DNA from 3 places in the Pseudalkalibacillus sp. Hm43 genome. Region 1 is predicted to be linked to each of the others. Evidence: riboswitches for the same ligand, from Rfam matches in the RefSeq annotation. Region 1 holds a riboswitch; each other region holds the start of a gene.
What was found. A riboswitch is a leader RNA that binds a small molecule or an ion and turns the genes downstream of it on or off. The one in region 1 is predicted to bind cyclic di-GMP.

Region 2: another riboswitch for cyclic di-GMP. It lies ahead of ACXQIQ_RS14440 (hypothetical protein); the one in region 1 lies ahead of ACXQIQ_RS03575 (anti-repressor SinI family protein).
Region 3: another riboswitch for cyclic di-GMP. It lies ahead of ACXQIQ_RS10345 (DUF192 domain-containing protein); the one in region 1 lies ahead of ACXQIQ_RS03575 (anti-repressor SinI family protein).

What each region holds. Positions count from the first base shown of each region.
Region 1 is NZ_CM135129.1:658,715-664,318, reverse strand. It holds gene ACXQIQ_RS03595 (class D sortase) at 1-64, shown strand, start outside; gene ACXQIQ_RS03590 (hypothetical protein) at 204-455, shown strand; gene ACXQIQ_RS03585 (helix-turn-helix domain-containing protein) at 481-792, shown strand; gene ACXQIQ_RS03580 (helix-turn-helix domain-containing protein) at 833-1,159, opposite strand; gene ACXQIQ_RS03575 (anti-repressor SinI family protein) at 1,249-1,392, opposite strand; cyclic di-GMP riboswitch class I at 1,423-1,504, opposite strand; RNA gene ssrS (6S RNA) at 1,768-1,953, shown strand; gene ACXQIQ_RS03565 (5'-3' exonuclease) at 2,060-2,935, shown strand; gene ACXQIQ_RS03560 (ABC transporter permease subunit) at 3,022-3,987, shown strand; gene ACXQIQ_RS03555 (hypothetical protein) at 3,977-4,984, shown strand; gene ACXQIQ_RS03550 (ABC transporter permease subunit) at 5,078-5,604, shown strand, end outside.
Region 2 is NZ_CM135129.1:2,733,509-2,739,112, reverse strand. It holds gene ACXQIQ_RS14450 (acyltransferase) at 1-323, opposite strand, end outside; gene ACXQIQ_RS14445 (DUF2569 domain-containing protein) at 510-1,043, shown strand; gene ACXQIQ_RS14440 (hypothetical protein) at 1,089-2,360, opposite strand; cyclic di-GMP riboswitch class I at 2,490-2,577, opposite strand; gene ACXQIQ_RS14435 (hypothetical protein) at 2,901-3,059, opposite strand; gene kynB (arylformamidase) at 3,212-3,829, opposite strand; gene fabZ (3-hydroxyacyl-ACP dehydratase FabZ) at 3,857-4,291, opposite strand; gene ACXQIQ_RS14420 (transposase) at 4,371-4,958, opposite strand; gene ACXQIQ_RS14415 (DNA-directed RNA polymerase subunit beta) at 5,282-5,602, opposite strand.
Region 3 is NZ_CM135129.1:1,942,750-1,948,353, forward strand. It holds gene ACXQIQ_RS10330 (TadE/TadG family type IV pilus assembly protein) at 1-327, opposite strand, end outside; gene ACXQIQ_RS10335 (A24 family peptidase) at 324-839, opposite strand; gene ACXQIQ_RS10340 (Flp family type IVb pilin) at 916-1,113, opposite strand; gene ACXQIQ_RS10345 (DUF192 domain-containing protein) at 1,110-1,472, opposite strand; cyclic di-GMP riboswitch class I at 1,556-1,642, opposite strand; gene ACXQIQ_RS10350 (GNAT family N-acetyltransferase) at 2,109-2,615, opposite strand; gene ACXQIQ_RS10355 (YbjQ family protein) at 2,630-2,947, opposite strand; gene ACXQIQ_RS10360 (hypothetical protein) at 2,928-3,131, opposite strand; gene ACXQIQ_RS10365 (nucleotidyltransferase family protein) at 3,133-3,687, opposite strand; gene ACXQIQ_RS10370 (metallophosphoesterase family protein) at 3,809-5,587, shown strand.

The DNA.
Region 1 (5,604 bases):
TGACCCTATCAAAGACCCTACACATCGCTTGATTGTTCAAGCTTCTATAAAGAAAACTTGGTGAAGCCAAGCCTTGGCGCAGGTTGAACCTTAGTTGCTCTTATACTTTTATCTATTACTTTTCTTCAACGTCGACGAACATCCTCGTTGAAAAGTTATCGTTTTCAAAACGTATACAAAATCCATAAGAAAAGGTGATTGCCATGATTCGTAGATTAAATGGTGATTCGATCTCCTATATTAATAATCAGAAGGTTACCTTGAGATACTTACAAGAAGACATTGGAGAACTCTACATCAATAACCAACTGATGGGGAAATGTTCTTACTCTTATGCTAAATCATCTATAGAACGTATGGAACAAGTGAAGAGTAGAGAAAAAATCTATATTCAAGACGATGAAATTCTATTTAGAGAATTGAAGGTAGGTACACTGATTAATATTCAAGTTTAGACCTTGGAGAAGGGGGATCCCAGTTATGTATTTAGGAGAAAAAGTAAGGCAAGCTCGGATTGCCCAACAGATTTCTATAAAAGAACTGGCGAAACTTGTCCAGGTAACGGAGGCTTACATATTGAATCTAGAGAGTGGTATCATACAAAATCCATCATTTTTTACCGTTGTACGTATTGCAAAAGAATTAGGATTGGATGTATATGAGATGGATAAATTGTACGTTGATCCTGAATGGTTGGATCTGATTAAGGAAGCAAGGCAGTTAGGACTTTCAAGAACGGAAATACGGAACTTCATATTACAGCAACAATTTCTCTCCCTTGATGCAAAATAAAAAGCACTCCATTCCAAATTAGAATGGGAGTGCTTAATTATTATTCTTGTTCTTTTTTCCACTTATTATACTCTAGGAAACTTTTGAATTCGTCTTTTGAAACCCCGGACTGCATGGCTTCTTGTACAAGTCTCATCCAATCTTCATCTAGGTCCTCATGTTTTGCATCCACTGCATCATGTAATAGATTATCTAAAGGTACATTCAATACTGTCGATACTTTTTCTAAGAATTGAATGGAAGGGTTCGATTGTAGATTACGCTCAATTGAGCTGAGGTAGGACTTAGCCACACCCGCTCGTTCTGCAAGCTCTGATAGAGAGAATCCTTTTTCATTTCTGTAGTGTTTAAGACGATCCCCAATCATAATTGTAACTCCTTCAAGTCAAAATTCTTCTGGATAATTAAACCCATTATACCATAAAACTTGGTGATCTGTTATGTATTTCTGTGTAGTTACGCTTTTGATTGGACGGTTTTGAAGGAAAAACTACGAATAAAGTCCCGGATTTCGCTTTTTGTCAGGCCATTGTTTTTTGCTGCTTTCATCAACTCAACCCACTCTAAATCCAACTTCTCTTTTTCAACTCGTTTTTCCATTACCCATTCCTCCTAATTAAGAACTTGCCTCTTGGTAGCCCAGCCATCTTGGTATATCCGTAGATCTGTGACTTTGCGTCGCCGCTTTTCAACGGGTTTGCCTTTGCAAGGAGGGTTTCCATTTTTATACTATCTATCATATAGAATGCCTACTACAAAAGTTGTAAGTTTACGATGAAAATTCGTTCTAATTTTGTCGTATTGACAGAAATATCCGACAAATTACCTGATTATCTACATATTGACGCGAATGCTGTGGATGATAAAGTGACATACTAGATTTAGCGATTAGGAAAGGTCTGATAGATACCATAAATTGTAACAACTCGACAATGATCGGAGTTCTTTACAAACAACCCATTCCTAGTTATAATAAAGTTCCTGCATTGTTAGTGACACGTTTATGTCTTAAACCGATGTCATGACATAGGGAACCCTAAATCTCGATCTAGACGTCATGCCGCAACTTCGGAAGCGGAAGACGAACGGATTGATGCGGGTACCCACCTGCCGAAAGTGGGTTTATGAGTCATGAAGTGTCACGGCAAGTGCGGGAACTCATACATATTGTGAAAGGGCTGGCCAGCAATGGTCAGTCCTTCTCTATTTATAAAGTAAAATGTGATACAATGAACAGAGGAAAAGCCGGGGAAAAGGGGACAAAAAAATGAGTAACCGATTTATTATCATAGATGGATTCAACCTGTTAAGCCGATGTTATTTTGCGACGAGCTATGGTCGAGAAGACCATGAATTGACGACAAACAGTGAAGGATTGTACACGAATGCACTCCGTGTCAAAATTCAAAAGCTCTTGAATCTAATTGAAATTTACGATCCGACACATCTTATGATTGCATGGGATGTGAAGCGTGAAGAAACGTTGCGCCGTCAAAAGTATCCAGATTATAAGGATACACGAAACGAACTGCCTGAACCTCTCATTCAGCAGTATCAAACTGTAACGGAACTGTTCGATATTGTAGGAGTCACACAAATGGCGATCAGCCCATATGAAGCGGATGACATCATGGGTACTTTGTCACGCCGTTGGTCGGAAGAAATGGACGGAGAGTGCTACATCTACAGTAACGACCGTGATTTGCTGCAGCTTTTAACGGATAAAGTGTCTCAGATCATAGCGAAAAAGAAAGAAGAGAATGCATACACTCTGAAGCATTTCACTGACGAGTTCGGGATTACGCCTGCTCAATGGATTGATGTGAAGGCACTACTTGGTGATAAGAGTGACAACATTCCTGGCGTGCATGGTGTTGGGGAAAAAGCAGCGCTCCCGATGATCCAGCAGTACGGATCGGTCGAAGCGATTTATGAGGAAGAAGAGCTGGATCCGATTTTCAAGCGTTACTTGAAGAAGATTGCTGCCGGTCGTGAGATGGCATTCCTCAGTAAGGATCTCGTAACCATCGATACACAGATTCCGATATTGAATGAAACGCCATGGGATGGATTCTCCTTACGACTTGACCGTGAAAAACTGAAACAAGAAGTGGAACGACTCGAATTACGCGTTCGGATGTAAGTTGTATACTAATAAAACCAAAAAAAGGAAACGATAGAACTTTGTCGAAACCCTACTTTATAGAAAATATAAAGTGGGGTCTTTTTATGCGAAATTTATTGGCTGTTTCATTGGTGAAGGGTGGGCTTACCATTACCGGCATCATCCTGTTCAGTTGTCTTCCGTATTTGTTATTCAATATGGAGTCGAACAAAGAAATTCTTTATCTGATCAATAAAAAGATGATGTCGAATGCGAGCTACTTGGTTGATGATATCATTTTCAACTGGCGAGCTTACTTCGAGCAAGTTGCGCTTTCAATTAAGGAACTATTTACATTTTGGGACATGACGTATTCGACGAAAACGGGTCAAATCTTACCTGTCTTCCCAGAAATGAGAGAATTATATGTAAAATCAGCTGCCTATTTTCTCGGTGGATTAGTAGTAGCGGTTAGCTTGTCTGTCATGTTAGTCCACATCATTATGATGACTAACGTGAAAGTGAGAAGAGTACTTAAAGGAATATTGACCATCATGAAATCCCTTCCGGATGTGTTTTACATCATCCTTACACAACTGATCATCATCTGGGTATACAGACGTACGGATGTGGTGTTGTTTAATACATCACATTCATTCGGGGATGAAGCAATCTTTTTCCCAATCATGCTGTTAGCGATATTGCCGACGGTTTATTTTGTGAGATTTCTATTATTGGCTTTTGAGGATCAGGAGTCAGAGTTATATGTGGAACTTGCGAAGGGAAAGGGCGTTGTTCGTTTTCGTATCGTGAGTTTACATATTTTCCGTAATGCGATTCCTACCTTAAAAAATCATTTCAAGACAATCTTTTGGATTATGCTGTCCAATTGGTTGATGGTTGAAATATTCATGGACTTTAATGGGATCATGATGTTCCTTTTGGAAAATGGACCGTTGAATCCGACATTGTTCATTTTAGGAGTTGTCATGATTTTCATCCCTTACTATACGATCAGTTTACTATCAGGACTCATGACGATGTCTGTTCAAAAAGTAATCGTTAGGAGGGGAATGGAAGATGCTGCTTAAATTGATACGTAACCCGTGGTTTTTAGTCAGTTTTATTGGATTGACGGTTTTACTGACATTCAGTTTTGGATATGAAGCATGGCTAAAAGATGATGGAGATCGGGTTACTGTTTTATATGATGAGGATGGTGTGCCTTATGATAGTGCGCCGTTCGAGCCCTCTTTTCAGTATCCGTTAGGGTCGGATAGTCTAGGAGAAAATTATCTGTATCGAATAGTAGATGGAGCCAAGTATACGATCGGATTGGCAGCTTCAATCAGCCTCGTCCAGATCATCTTATCTTTATTCGGTGGATTTCTACTATATATTGCACCTAAAAAAGTAAGACTGACTGCAGATGGTTTATTTGATACGTTCCATTATGCGCCTTTCGCCATTTTTATTTATTTGTTGGCGGGAACAGTCATTGATATCTTTGTATGGAGTTACTCACTTGAAACGAGAATCATTTTTCCTGCCATCGTCATCGTTTTGTTATCTGTTCCTGTGCTTTCCACTCTGATTGCAAAGGAATTAGAGGATTTATATAAAGTGGAGTTTATTCAAAATGCACCAACCTTGGGAGGTGGCGTCTACCACATTTTCCGGAAGCATGTTTCCAAATTCCTCATCCCGAAGCTGTTTGTATTGTTCCTCCAACAGATCAGTACGGTGTTGATCATCTTTGTCCATTTAGGCGTGTTAGAGGTGTTCATCGGAGGTAGTGAAACATACAAAATGGCAGAAAGTGTAGATGGTGGTGTTATGATTGAGACCTTCACTTTATCAAATGAGTGGGGTGGATTGATCGGTAAGTATTGGTCACTTTATATAGCATACCCTTGGCTCATTTTCGGACCGATTTTGGCGTTTTCGTTTGTCATTTTGATGATGAACCTGCTCGTGCATGGCATGACGCAAACGCTTGAAATCAATCCATATGGTAAAAAGAAAAGGAAACAAAAAAGCCGCCTTCAAAACAAGGAAGCTGCTGAATTGGATTTTTCAAAGATTTAACGGAAGGAAGAACATAACATAAATAACAATTAAAGGGAATAAGAGAATTTTGTCGAAACCCTACTTTATAGAAAATAAAGTGGGGTCTTTTTTATGGGGAAATTTCTAGCAATATCCGGTTTTAAAGCATTACTGACAGTCTTGAGCATCATCTTGTTCGGGTGTCTTCCATTTCTGTTATTCAACATGGAAGTGAACAAAGAAATCCTCTATCTGCTCAATAAGGACATATTAGGAAATGCGAGCTACATGTCAGATGACATCATGTTCAACTGGAAAGGATACCTCGATCAAGTTGCACTTTCACTGAGAGAAGTCGGAACGTTTTGGGAGATGACCTATTCGACGAAAGTCGGTAAGGACTTGCCTGTATTCCCTGAACTGAGTGAACTTTACTTCAAGTCTGCATCCTACTTTTTAGGTGGATTAGTTGTAGCCGTTTGTCTCTCTGTCATCTCAGTTCACATCATCATGATGACAAATAAAAAAGTAAGAAGAGCTTTTAAGGCAATGCTCACAGTCTTAAAATCACTTCCTGATGTGTTTTTCATCATGATCGTTCAACTTGCCATCATCATGGTGTTCAAAAAAACGGGGGTGGTACTGTTCAATACCACCCA
Region 2 (5,604 bases), 1.7 Mb from region 1:
TCTAAATCAGGAAACGATTTCCACAGTATGAGACCCAGCAAAAAGTAAAATATGCTCCACACTATGAATGGTACGACAATCTTCGTAAACCTGGATTTAATGAATTTTTGCGAATCAAATCCTTTATATTTCACTTGGTGGAACAAAAGGAATCCACTAATCAACGCGAATGTTGGTGTTCCGAATCGGCCTAATTGATTAAACATGTATATGAACCATGTGTCATAGCTTGCGCTCACATGAACTAAAATAACACCTAAACAGGCAAATGCACGTAAAAAATGGATCTCTTCGAAGAATTTTCGTGTTGTTTGAGCTGCCATTGTCTTCTCCACCTTTTACCTTTCCTTAGTTGAATTAACTAAGTAATTCATTCGGTCCGGACATATGTTTGTTGTCTATATTTGTTTTTGTAATTTATGGTAACGAATTAAAGGTTTTCAAAAAATTGGATTGAAGTAACTATGGGAAGGGTATTTATAACTTATTAAGAGGAAAGGAGATTCCTTATGGGGTCTAAGCATGAAGGTATTGGTGGATGGTTGATCCTCATTGTCTTTGGTCTTCTGTTAGTCCCGGTCATTCGGCTCTATTCTTTGTATCAAACGTATTGGACCGTTTACAATACACCCGCTTGGAGTTTATTGACGGAAAGTGGTAATCCCCTCTATCACACCTGGTTTGAACCTGCTTTTTGGATGGGTGTTGGTGTGGATCTTCTGTTGATCATTCTTTCCTTGGTTGGTCTGTGGCTGTTGTTAACGAGGAGTTCTCTTTTTCCGAGGTTTATGATTTCTTTTCTGATTGCCATGACGGTTTTTGCAGTCGCTGATGGATTCATTACGAATTGGATTTTCGGTACACTACCTATTACAGCTGATACATTGCAATATATCCAAAACCAGTCGTATCGACAGCAAGCTGGAGCGCTGTTATTAAGTATCATATGGATTCCTTATCTGATGAGGTCAAAAAGAGTAAAAGCGACTTTTGTCAGTGGTCCTAAGGAAAAGACGGTTGCGAGTAACAATTTGACGTTATAAAAAAAGGAGACCGCCTCGTGGCAGTCTCCTTTCTCAACGGAACGATTAATCGTCGTCCTCTTCATCATCATCGTCTTCGTCATCATCGTTGTCTTGGTCATCATCGTCGTCTTCATCTTCTTCATCATCGTCATCGCGATCTTTGTCTCGGTCGCGTTTACGCTCTTTTTCACGATCATCATCGTCGTCTCGGTCACGCTTTTGCTTTTCGCGCTTCTCTTGCTTTTTCTCAGCTCTCTCTTGTTTCTTTTCCGCTCTTTCTTTTTGCTTTTCTTGCTTCTTTTCAGCTCTTTCTTGTTTCTTGGCTGCTTTTTCTCGTTCTTTTTGAGCTTTCTTTTCAGCTTTTTGTTTTGCTTTTTCTGCTTTCTTAGCAGCTATTTCTTCATCGTCTTTATCCTCATCTTCGGACTCCTCGTCCTCATTTGCTTCCTCTTCAACGGATTCTGATTCATTTTCGTCAGACTCTTCCTCTTCTGACTCTTCTTCATCCATATCTTCTTTTTTGTTGTGCTTTTCTTCTAGTTTTGCAATCTTTTTATCCAATTTTGCGAATGCTTTTTGGATATTTTTCATAAGAGACTCTTGAGCTTGAGGGTTCTCAACAAGCGCTAATGCCATTAGCAATGCGTTAATGTTTTGAGAAAGTTTCGATTGGAGTTCGTCCATATCGGAATCTTCTTCCTCTTCTTCAGTGGACTCTTCCTCTTCTTCTGTTCCTTCTTCAGACTCTTGTTCACCTTCAGTGGACTCTTCGTCACCTTCGGAAGATTCCTCTTCTTCAGAACCTTCCTCAGACTCTTCTGTTCCTTCTTCTGTTTCTTCAGAAGACTCTTCGTTACTTTCTGATTTTTCAAGAGCTGCTTCTTGTGCTTTAATTGCTTCTTCAAGCGTCTTCTCAGCTAGCTCAGTTTCACCAGCAGCAAAAAGAGCATTAGCTTCAGCAATTCTCTTAGATGCAATATCAGCTAAGATCTTTGCTTCTTCAAAGTCGTCAGAAGCTACTGCAAGCCGTACATTTTCAATCATTGTTTTTACGAAATAGAAGAAGTCACCTGGTAATAGGGACGGCTCTTCTTCTGCTTCTTCTGATTCCTCATCTTCTGTAGCTTCGTCTTCGTTAGTTTCTTCTTTCTCATTACTTTCTTCTGTTGTGGATTCCTCATTGTTTTCTTCAGTTGTTGGTTCTTCCGTAGTGGATGTACTGTCTTTCATCTCAACTTTTGGAGTAGACTCATTTGTGTTTGCGAACGCTGCTGGTGAGGTTCCGAATAGTAGTAGAGAAGCTGCGCTTAGTACTGCAATCCATTTCTTCATCATTTGCTTCATTCCTTTCGTTTATTTTTCATAAAAAAAGCAGACTACGAGAGTTACAGAATCCTGTACTCTTGTAATTTGCCTTGTTGACCTATGCTAGCTTTAATCCTTCTTATGTATGACTGATCGGTCCTAGGCAACTGGCTGACATAGGTGGGGTTCACCGTTAGTCCCTTTAGCTTTGCGTCACTACCTTTCGATAGCTTTGCCTTTATCTGCTCTTCAATGGTTTTAGTATACAACAATTCGACACCATTCTTCGAAGTTCTATCTTCCTATTTTTTCTGATAATTTATAGGTGTTTTCTATCAGAAATGGCAATCCCGCATGATATTTCCACTCTTATAAGCAATATGAAATAGGTAATTTGAAGGGTGGTGTCAGGCACCGATTGAGAAGCGTTGGTACCATTGGCTTCCTAATCGGTGCCTGGTACCGTCTTTTTTACTCACAAAAAAAAGAGAGCTGCTCGGGGCAGCTCCAAATGTGAGGGTGAGGGAGGTAGGTCGTGTGCCTACTATTCAATTTTACAAAATAATATGATCAAGAACCTTCTTCAGACTCTCCGTCTTCAGTGTTGGTTTCTTGTTCTTCGTTTGCTGGTTCTTCGTTAGCTGGTTCTTCTTCCGTTCCATTACAAGCTGTAATTAACATAATTGCGAGTAGTGCAGAGCCTAGTTTAGCGAGAAAACTTTTCTTCACGTTCAATCCACTCCTTATATCGCAAAAGTTTTTGACCGGCTTGTTTCCCGGTTAACTACACTATAGTAAATTTTTTGCGATATTTGTTAGAATTTACTGAATGAATACACAACTCTAACGATGTTTACATCTCGCTAACACTGGCTTAATAATCACCTACGAAGTATTGCCCTCACTGGGCTCGCGTCGGATTCGGCTAATGGAAGTGGCAGTGCAATCAGCTCGTAAATCCCCTCTTCTACATCGTCCAACATGACGCTTTCCAAGATATGAATGTTGTGGTCGAGCAAGCTGTGATGTGCTGGCAAATCTTTGGAGTCGACTTGATCGACGGATGGTACATCCACGCCAATCAATCGAATTCCGTTTTCTTTTAAAAATGGAGCAAGTTCAGGTGACAGATACGTAATCGACTCTGGAAATTTCGTTCGATCTTTCCATGAGGCCGTCTTGATCAACACCCGCTCCACTTCGCTCAGATCATAGTTTTGTAAATCTTCCGGTGTGATTGATTCTCGTCCTTCTAAGTGGACGACGAGCGCATCACCGACATAGAGGTCGGGCTTTAGGTCCAGCATCTTTTTGCCGTCATCATCAAAATGAAACGGTGCATCCACATGCGTTCCTGTATGCGTGCTGAAGGTGACGCTTCCGACATTAACAGATCCGGTTTCGGCTTTCGTCCAATTCAGCTTGAATGAAAAAGGCGTATCTCCCGGCCATGTAGGCACGCCTTCTTTCAACGGTTGAGAAATATCCCAAATCTTCATCTCCAAACTCCCCCTCTTCCCGCTTTCTTAGTCTTCTTTTTTACCTAGCGCAAACATGATTTCCGTTTCACATGCGACTTCTCCGTCTACAGTCGCCGTCGCTTTTCCTTTACCCATCGAACCACGAACTCGAGTCAGTTCCACTTCGAGGCGTAGCTGGTCTCCAGGGCGGACTTGACGCTTGAAGCGGCAGTTGTCGATTCCTGCAAAGAAGGCGAGACGTCCACGGTTTTCTTCTTTTTTCAATAACGCAACAGCCCCGACTTGAGCGAGTGCTTCTACAATCAGAACACCTGGCATGACAGGGTATTCAGGGAAATGTCCGTTGAAAAATTCTTCATTTGCAGACACGTTTTTCACTCCGATTGCGTGCTTCCCTTCTTCCACTTCTAAAATCTTATCTACAAGCAAAAATGGATAGCGGTGCGGGATAATTTCTTTGATTTCGTCAATGTTCAACATATGTATCCTCCTATGGTTAACACTCTTTTTCCTTATGATAGCATAAATCGTTTTGGAAAAAGAAATCCGTGAAGGTGGATTACGTAGGGAGTAAGATCTCTTCGGTAAGGTTGTTGCCGTTGATGGATGCGGCTGGGTCATTTTCGACGAACTTCTGGTATTCAATGTTCTGTGGGTATGGAAATTGTGAGAGGACTGGATACGGGTTGACGGGTGCTCTCCGCTCAAATTCAGTGTAGGTGCGATAGCTGCTCCAATCATAGTTTGAAGGCTGTGTGACGAGATCCGCTTTGACCGGATTCAAGTGGATATATTTGCTGACGTCGAGCTGGTAGGCAGGCGAACCGATTAGATTGGAAAAATAACGCCCCTGGAACAAGTGTCCGACGTAATCATACTTCCGATTGAAGTAAGTGGCGTAGCGGTAATTCAGCTTTTGCATGATTAGCTGGATGTGGGTGTCGTGAGATTTCAGTTGCAGGTGGATGTGATTTGTCATGAGGCAGTATGCATATAAATCGAAGGGGTATTGTGTGCGGGTTTCGGAGAGGTATTTCAAGTAGATGTGGCGGTCTTGCGAGTCATAGAAAAGCGGGGTCTTTCGGTTACCGCGGGTGGTGATGTGGTACTCAGCACCGGGATACCAAACGCGAGGTTGGCGAGGCAAATGCATCACTCCTAAATAGATTTAGTAGATTTGAAAAGGACTGGGTGGATGTGTGTTGAGGAATGTTGAACGAAATCAAACCAAGTTGAATGAAGGGATAATCCCATTATACCGTTACTTCCAATTAAATGGGAGTTCGAAATTTCGACACGGTACCAGGTACTGATTCGGAACCCTTGGTAGACACGGGTTTGGAGATGGTGCCAGGCACCGAAAAGGAAGTCAGTGGTACCAAGGCTTCTCATTCGGTGCCTGGCACTGCCCTTCCAAACAAAAACCCGGTTGGACGCGGATAGGCGTTTAACCGGGTTATCCTATATATTCTATTGATCCTTCTTCACAAGGTCGACGATGTGCTGCCAGGTGCTTTTCGAGAAGACATCTGTCCAGTTTCCATCACCGATGACACCGTATCCTACAGCGAGTCCCGCTCCCAGACACAGTGCGAACAACAGAAGAACGATGATCAAGCGAAGCCAGATCGGTACGATTCGTTCTCGAAGCTTCGTCATCTCGTCTCTCTTCATCTCTTCTCTTTTAGAAGCGTCTTTAGGAGAAGATCCCTGCTTCTTTTTGTTGGCTTTATATTCCTCACGCGATGTCGATTGTTCGTTGTTGTTGGATTCTGAATGATTTTGAACCATAT
Region 3 (5,604 bases), 1.3 Mb from region 1:
AGAAATAAGAGGAGTTACATATTCAACAGGGTATTCGAGTGTAACAGTCATATAATCCCCAGATTCACGCATAGTGTCATTCGGTGAGATGTTAACTTGAAGATTCGAAGAGTCCCCAACATGAACATAATCCCTAGCAAACTGTGCAATGGCTGCATCATCCCGACCTAAGCCACCTAGCCTTACACTCTCTTGAGTCGCCAATTGAAGATGCATATATGTATACATGATTCTACCGAAATCAAAGATTCCTATTAATATTATTAATAACACCGGGAGAACCAGTGCCATTTCCACAATAGATTGACCATTTTCCTTTTTAATCATGAAATCCACGCCTTCCCTACAATGCTAAGGATTGCACCACCTGCTATCGCGACCCCATATGGATAGGTGGATTTCAAAGAGTCTTTTGTCATAGCCAATGGAACAGTCAACCCACTTTTCTTTGCGTAGAGCCAATGGAAATAATACTTTAGTCTACTGAATGCTCCTCCATTGAAGATGAGAATACATATGGCTATTACTCCACCCAATAGTGCCATATATATGGACGTATTGAGTACAAATAACGGACCCTTTAACGCCCCGATCAGAGCAAGAAGTTTAACATCCCCTGCACCTATGCCCCCCATAAAATATGGAATCAAAAGAATACCAATTCCAATAAGGAAACCCAGTAGCGATGCCGCTAATCCAGACCAACCATTTAAGATAAGGTGCAAGATAAGTGATAAAATGAGTGCAGGGAAAATCACCTTATTATAAATCAGTCGTTTTCGGATATCGGTAACTACACATATGATCAGTACAATGATTAAAACCATGTTAAATACCATATGAAAACCCCTTGTATTTTTTGAAAAAATGGCCTTACGTAAAAACTACGTAAGACCATTGAAAACTGTATAAGCCTTAACTTCCGCCTGCAGTTCCACCAGTTTCTCTGTTTGTAACCATATCTTTTACATCCGTAAACATTTCAATGATTTCCGTTCTCAGAAGTGCTAATGCTCCAACTGCAGCGACTGCAATCAATCCCAATACTAATCCGTACTCAGTCATACCTTGTCCTTGCTCTTCTACTACTAATCCTTTTAATTTTTCCATCATGATACTCGCTCCTTTAAATTTTGGATTTGTAATGCTTGTCCGGGTTCTACCTTAGTCTTATGAATGGTTCCAGCTGGCAGCTCAATGACGGATGACGTCCCTTTGTGATGTTTTCCGATTGTTCCAGGACGGACGTAACATTCGGCTGCAATGACTTCATTTGATGCATTCAAATACAGTACGTCAATTTCGAACTTCATAAAATACGTATGGATGGAACGGCAGGGTTTGATGTGGACGGCATAACCTTCCTCGAATGAAGAAGTAAACATAAGTCCTTTAAGCCTTTTAATAAATGAGTAAGCAGGAATCATTTTATCTGCAATGATCTTGCCAGTAGAAAGGTTAACCAATTCCATTCCGACACCTCCTTCTCCAACAAAAAATACCCTGCCTTTACCGAAAGGAGGGTACTTCTTAACGTCAAACACCCCTTGGATCTTTCGGTAACTGGCTGGCTTAGTGCAAGTGCACCTTAGCCCCTCTAGCTTTGCGCCGCTGGTTTTCACCAGGTTTGCCTTTATCGAGATTCAGCGTAGTTTGTCGTTGAATCCGATATCTTGTAGTTTCATCTTACGAAAACACCCATTGTTAATCATCAGTCTATATTATTAAATTTTTCAGAATATTTAGTAATTAAATAGTCCTATCTAAAAATTTATATACCTACAATAGTCTGCTAACTCCCCGCAAATCGAGTTTTTACATATCTTGACTTGAGGACTTTATACTTAAAAAAGCCCCATTTACTTCTCTTTTACTTAAAAAATTTCAACATAAAACCGATAAACCGTATTCTTATAAGTACAAAAGTCACCCCCACAAGAGAATCAATTAAGCTTTCGCTTCGGAACAATTAGATGACATAGCCTACTTTTTGGTACAACAGATAGGTAATTTAGGATAGTATGTGGGAAATCACGGTAAAAAGGATGCTTTTTGGAGGGGTAAAATAGAAAGAGACTGAGCCGTTCAATCGGATCAGTCTCACTGGTTCATTTTTTTAAATGGAATTTCATCAACATTTCATCGTAGTAATGCCCTTCGATTTTCAACGAGCGCTCTTCGACACCATACGATTCAAATCCGATCTTCTCGTAAGAGCGGATCGCTGAGCGATTTTCTGTCATCACGGTCAGCATGATCTGTTCAAGGTCCTCGATCTTACTTGCTTCTTCAACTAAATTTTCCAAGAGCTTGAACCCGATACCATTTCTTTGTACATGCTGACTCACATAAACTCCAACAATTTCACCTTTGTGCTTCATTTTCTTTTTTGTATGTTGAAAAAAGGTTCCTATACCGACGAGTTCTTTCCCATAATAGGCACCCACCGTAAATTTGTCACTCATCTCAATATTCTTCTTCACATCTCCAACTGATCGGTTCACTTCTTCTTCATAAGATGATGCGAAGGCTTCAGGATAATTTTTCAACCCTTCTAATCTTAATTGATAATAATCTGCTGCATCTTCTGATCCGAGCTTCCGGAATTCAATCATGGTCGTTCCCCTCTCTACTCGTTAATGTACACCGCCGTTCCGTATGCAACGATCTCGGATGCATTTGACATAACAGATGATGTTTGCAGACGGCAGGCCACAATCGCATTCGCCCCTTTTGCCTTTGCATCTTCCACCATTCGGGAAATGGCAATTTTACGAGCCTGTTCCATCATTTCGTTATATTCTCTGATTTCTCCTCCAACGATTGTTTTCAAACTAGCAAGAATATCTTTTCCGACATGCTTGGCTTGAATGGTACTACCCTTCACAAACCCCTTCAGTTCAATGATTTCTTTCCCAGGAACAGTATCAGTAGTCACTATAATCATTTTGATCTTCCTCCTCTTTCTCTCTTATTCGTTCAATGATTAGTAAAATGAATAACACGAGCATAGCCACTCCATATAAAAGGAAAAGCGTGATGGAAACCCAGAAGTTGATAAACAAAAAAATGATAGCCGCTCCCTGCGAGACAACCGTTAATAGCAAGATTATGGATTTGTATTTAGACATTTCACACCTCGTTCAGAAGACGCATTGTCCGGTCTATGATTTGGTCGGGTAATGGCTGCTCAAGCGCCTTTCTCAAAATAAATGGATGAAGAATCCCGTTTTCTTTCCAATATAATTCGATCAGATTCGCCTTATCACCTTTATTCGGGATTAATTGATATAAGATGAACCAATCTTCTAATGAACTGAGTGGCAATGAGTACCCATCCACTACAACCTGTTTCGTTAAGGACTCATTATTTAGATGAAAACGATAGATTCCCTTCTCATGTTCGATTGCAAAACCTGCCATAAAGTCGATCTCCGTTTCATCCATCAGGTACCTTCGAAAAATTTCCGTCCTGAACGGAGTATAGGACTCAGCCTCTATAGGCGAAGCACTTTCTTCAATCAAGTGCGACGCTTTCTCCACATCATTTATGTCAATCAGTAAATCAATATCCCGTGGTGACTTAATCAAGCCATATTGAGCAAGGACGTTGGAGCCTCCGGCCGCCCAACGAACATTCGACTCGCATAATACTTTAGTAATATAGCTCAATACATACCTTTGCATTACATCCTCCTAGTAAATTATGGTTGAATTTGTTTTGTAATTAAAAATTAACAAGTATTTCACAAAAACTTGCTACGATTATTGTCGAACACAACAAAGAGACAATGAGGAGGATCCAAACGTGAAGCATAAATTCAAAACCATTGCTGCCGTTTTTACAGCAGCTGCACTTATCGTTCCAACCTTGGGGGCTAATGGTGCCATCAATGGACCGTTAGGCACAACAGGTAAACAGGATGGTGGAATCGGCAACTCAACGAACTACCTGGATGATGTTCCAAATATCAAGGTAGACCAGAAAGTCAATGATATCATTTATCCACTGTTCGGAAACCCTGCAATCAAAAAGCAAGGTGAAACTGTCACTGTAAAAATCGATAGTCAAGGTAAGGAAGCTGCTGGCTGGGATGTTAAATTGAAACCAACCAATCATTCTGCATTTACTGAAACATACGATCTTCCTGTTCAGAAGGTTTCAATGGGTGAATCACACTGGAAAAACAGTGAAAAAATTTATGATGTGACTGTCCAAATTCCTGAGAATGTACCTGAAGAGTTGTATGATCTTGAAGTTTCTTATACAGCATCTGGTCAACGCAAAACGGATGAGCAACCGCATTCCGTTAAAGTCGTTAAAGAATACAAGAAAGACTTTGAATTCTTACATCTGACAGATACACACGTTGGTTCTCCACGTAACCTCGGAAACCACGATGACGTATCAACTATAGACCCAGGTCGTTTGAAAGAAGCTGGAATGTGGGATGCGAAGGAAGAAGATCGTTGGCTATACCTTCAAAAAGCCATTAAAGAAGTCAACTTGAAGAATCCTGATTTTGTTGTTGTTACCGGTGACCTTATGTATGGTCAGATGAATCCGCAAGAATATATCTATGAATATGAAGAAACGTATCGCATTCTTCAACAATTGGATGTACCTGTATACCTTGCACCTGGTAATCATGATGCCTACGCGCAAGATGCAACTCTAGCGGACGGCGCAAAATATTGGGAGCAATATTTCGGACCTCAATACTTCTCATTTGATTACGGCCCGTATGCACACTTTATCGCATACAACTCGTTCGACTGGCATAAGTTCGACCGAAGCGGTCACGGAACGGTTTCCGTACCAACTTGGGGTGGACAAATCCGCGAACAACAGCTTGACTGGGTCAAGAAGGACCTAGAAGAAAACGCGAAGACTGCACAACCGGATCAGATTACTGGATTGTTCTCTCACCACAATCCACTATGGCGTGACCGTGATATCTGGCCATCTGATGATCCAGACGTCCAAAAGTATTGGAAGCAATACGACGAGCAGCACAACCCGCAAAATCTTGAAACATTGATCCTTGGAGAAAAGCTCGGTATCCAATATGACCAGCAATGGCATGGTGAAAATGCCCATGAATTGATTGAAATCATGAAACAGAATGATGTGGATATCAGCCTTCATGGCCATACGCACATCGACAATGTTACAGAGCAAGATGGAATCCTTTATACAACAACGACTTCACTTGAACTCAGCGGTAAGCCTTGGGTTGGATTCCGTCCACTAGAAGTGAAGAATGGTGAAATTACGAATTACAATTATGAAGAGCCTGGTGTCTCCGTCCCTGTATATGAAAATGGAAATACTGAAGGCGGCGTGATGGCACTGGAATCTCAATATGAGAAACCGAACGACGGACATGCTACTGAGCAAACCGTTACTGTCTACAACCGCTTGAAAAAGGAAATGACAGTCACGGTGCCGATGTATCTCGTCAAAGGGGAGTACGATGTTTCTGAAGGAACAGTGAAACAAAACGTAGCCTCTGGAGATAAGCAGTACGTTGAGGTTGAAATCACAGTTCCTGCGAAAAGCACAAAAGAAATTACAGTAAAGTGATTTTTAATAAAAAGCAC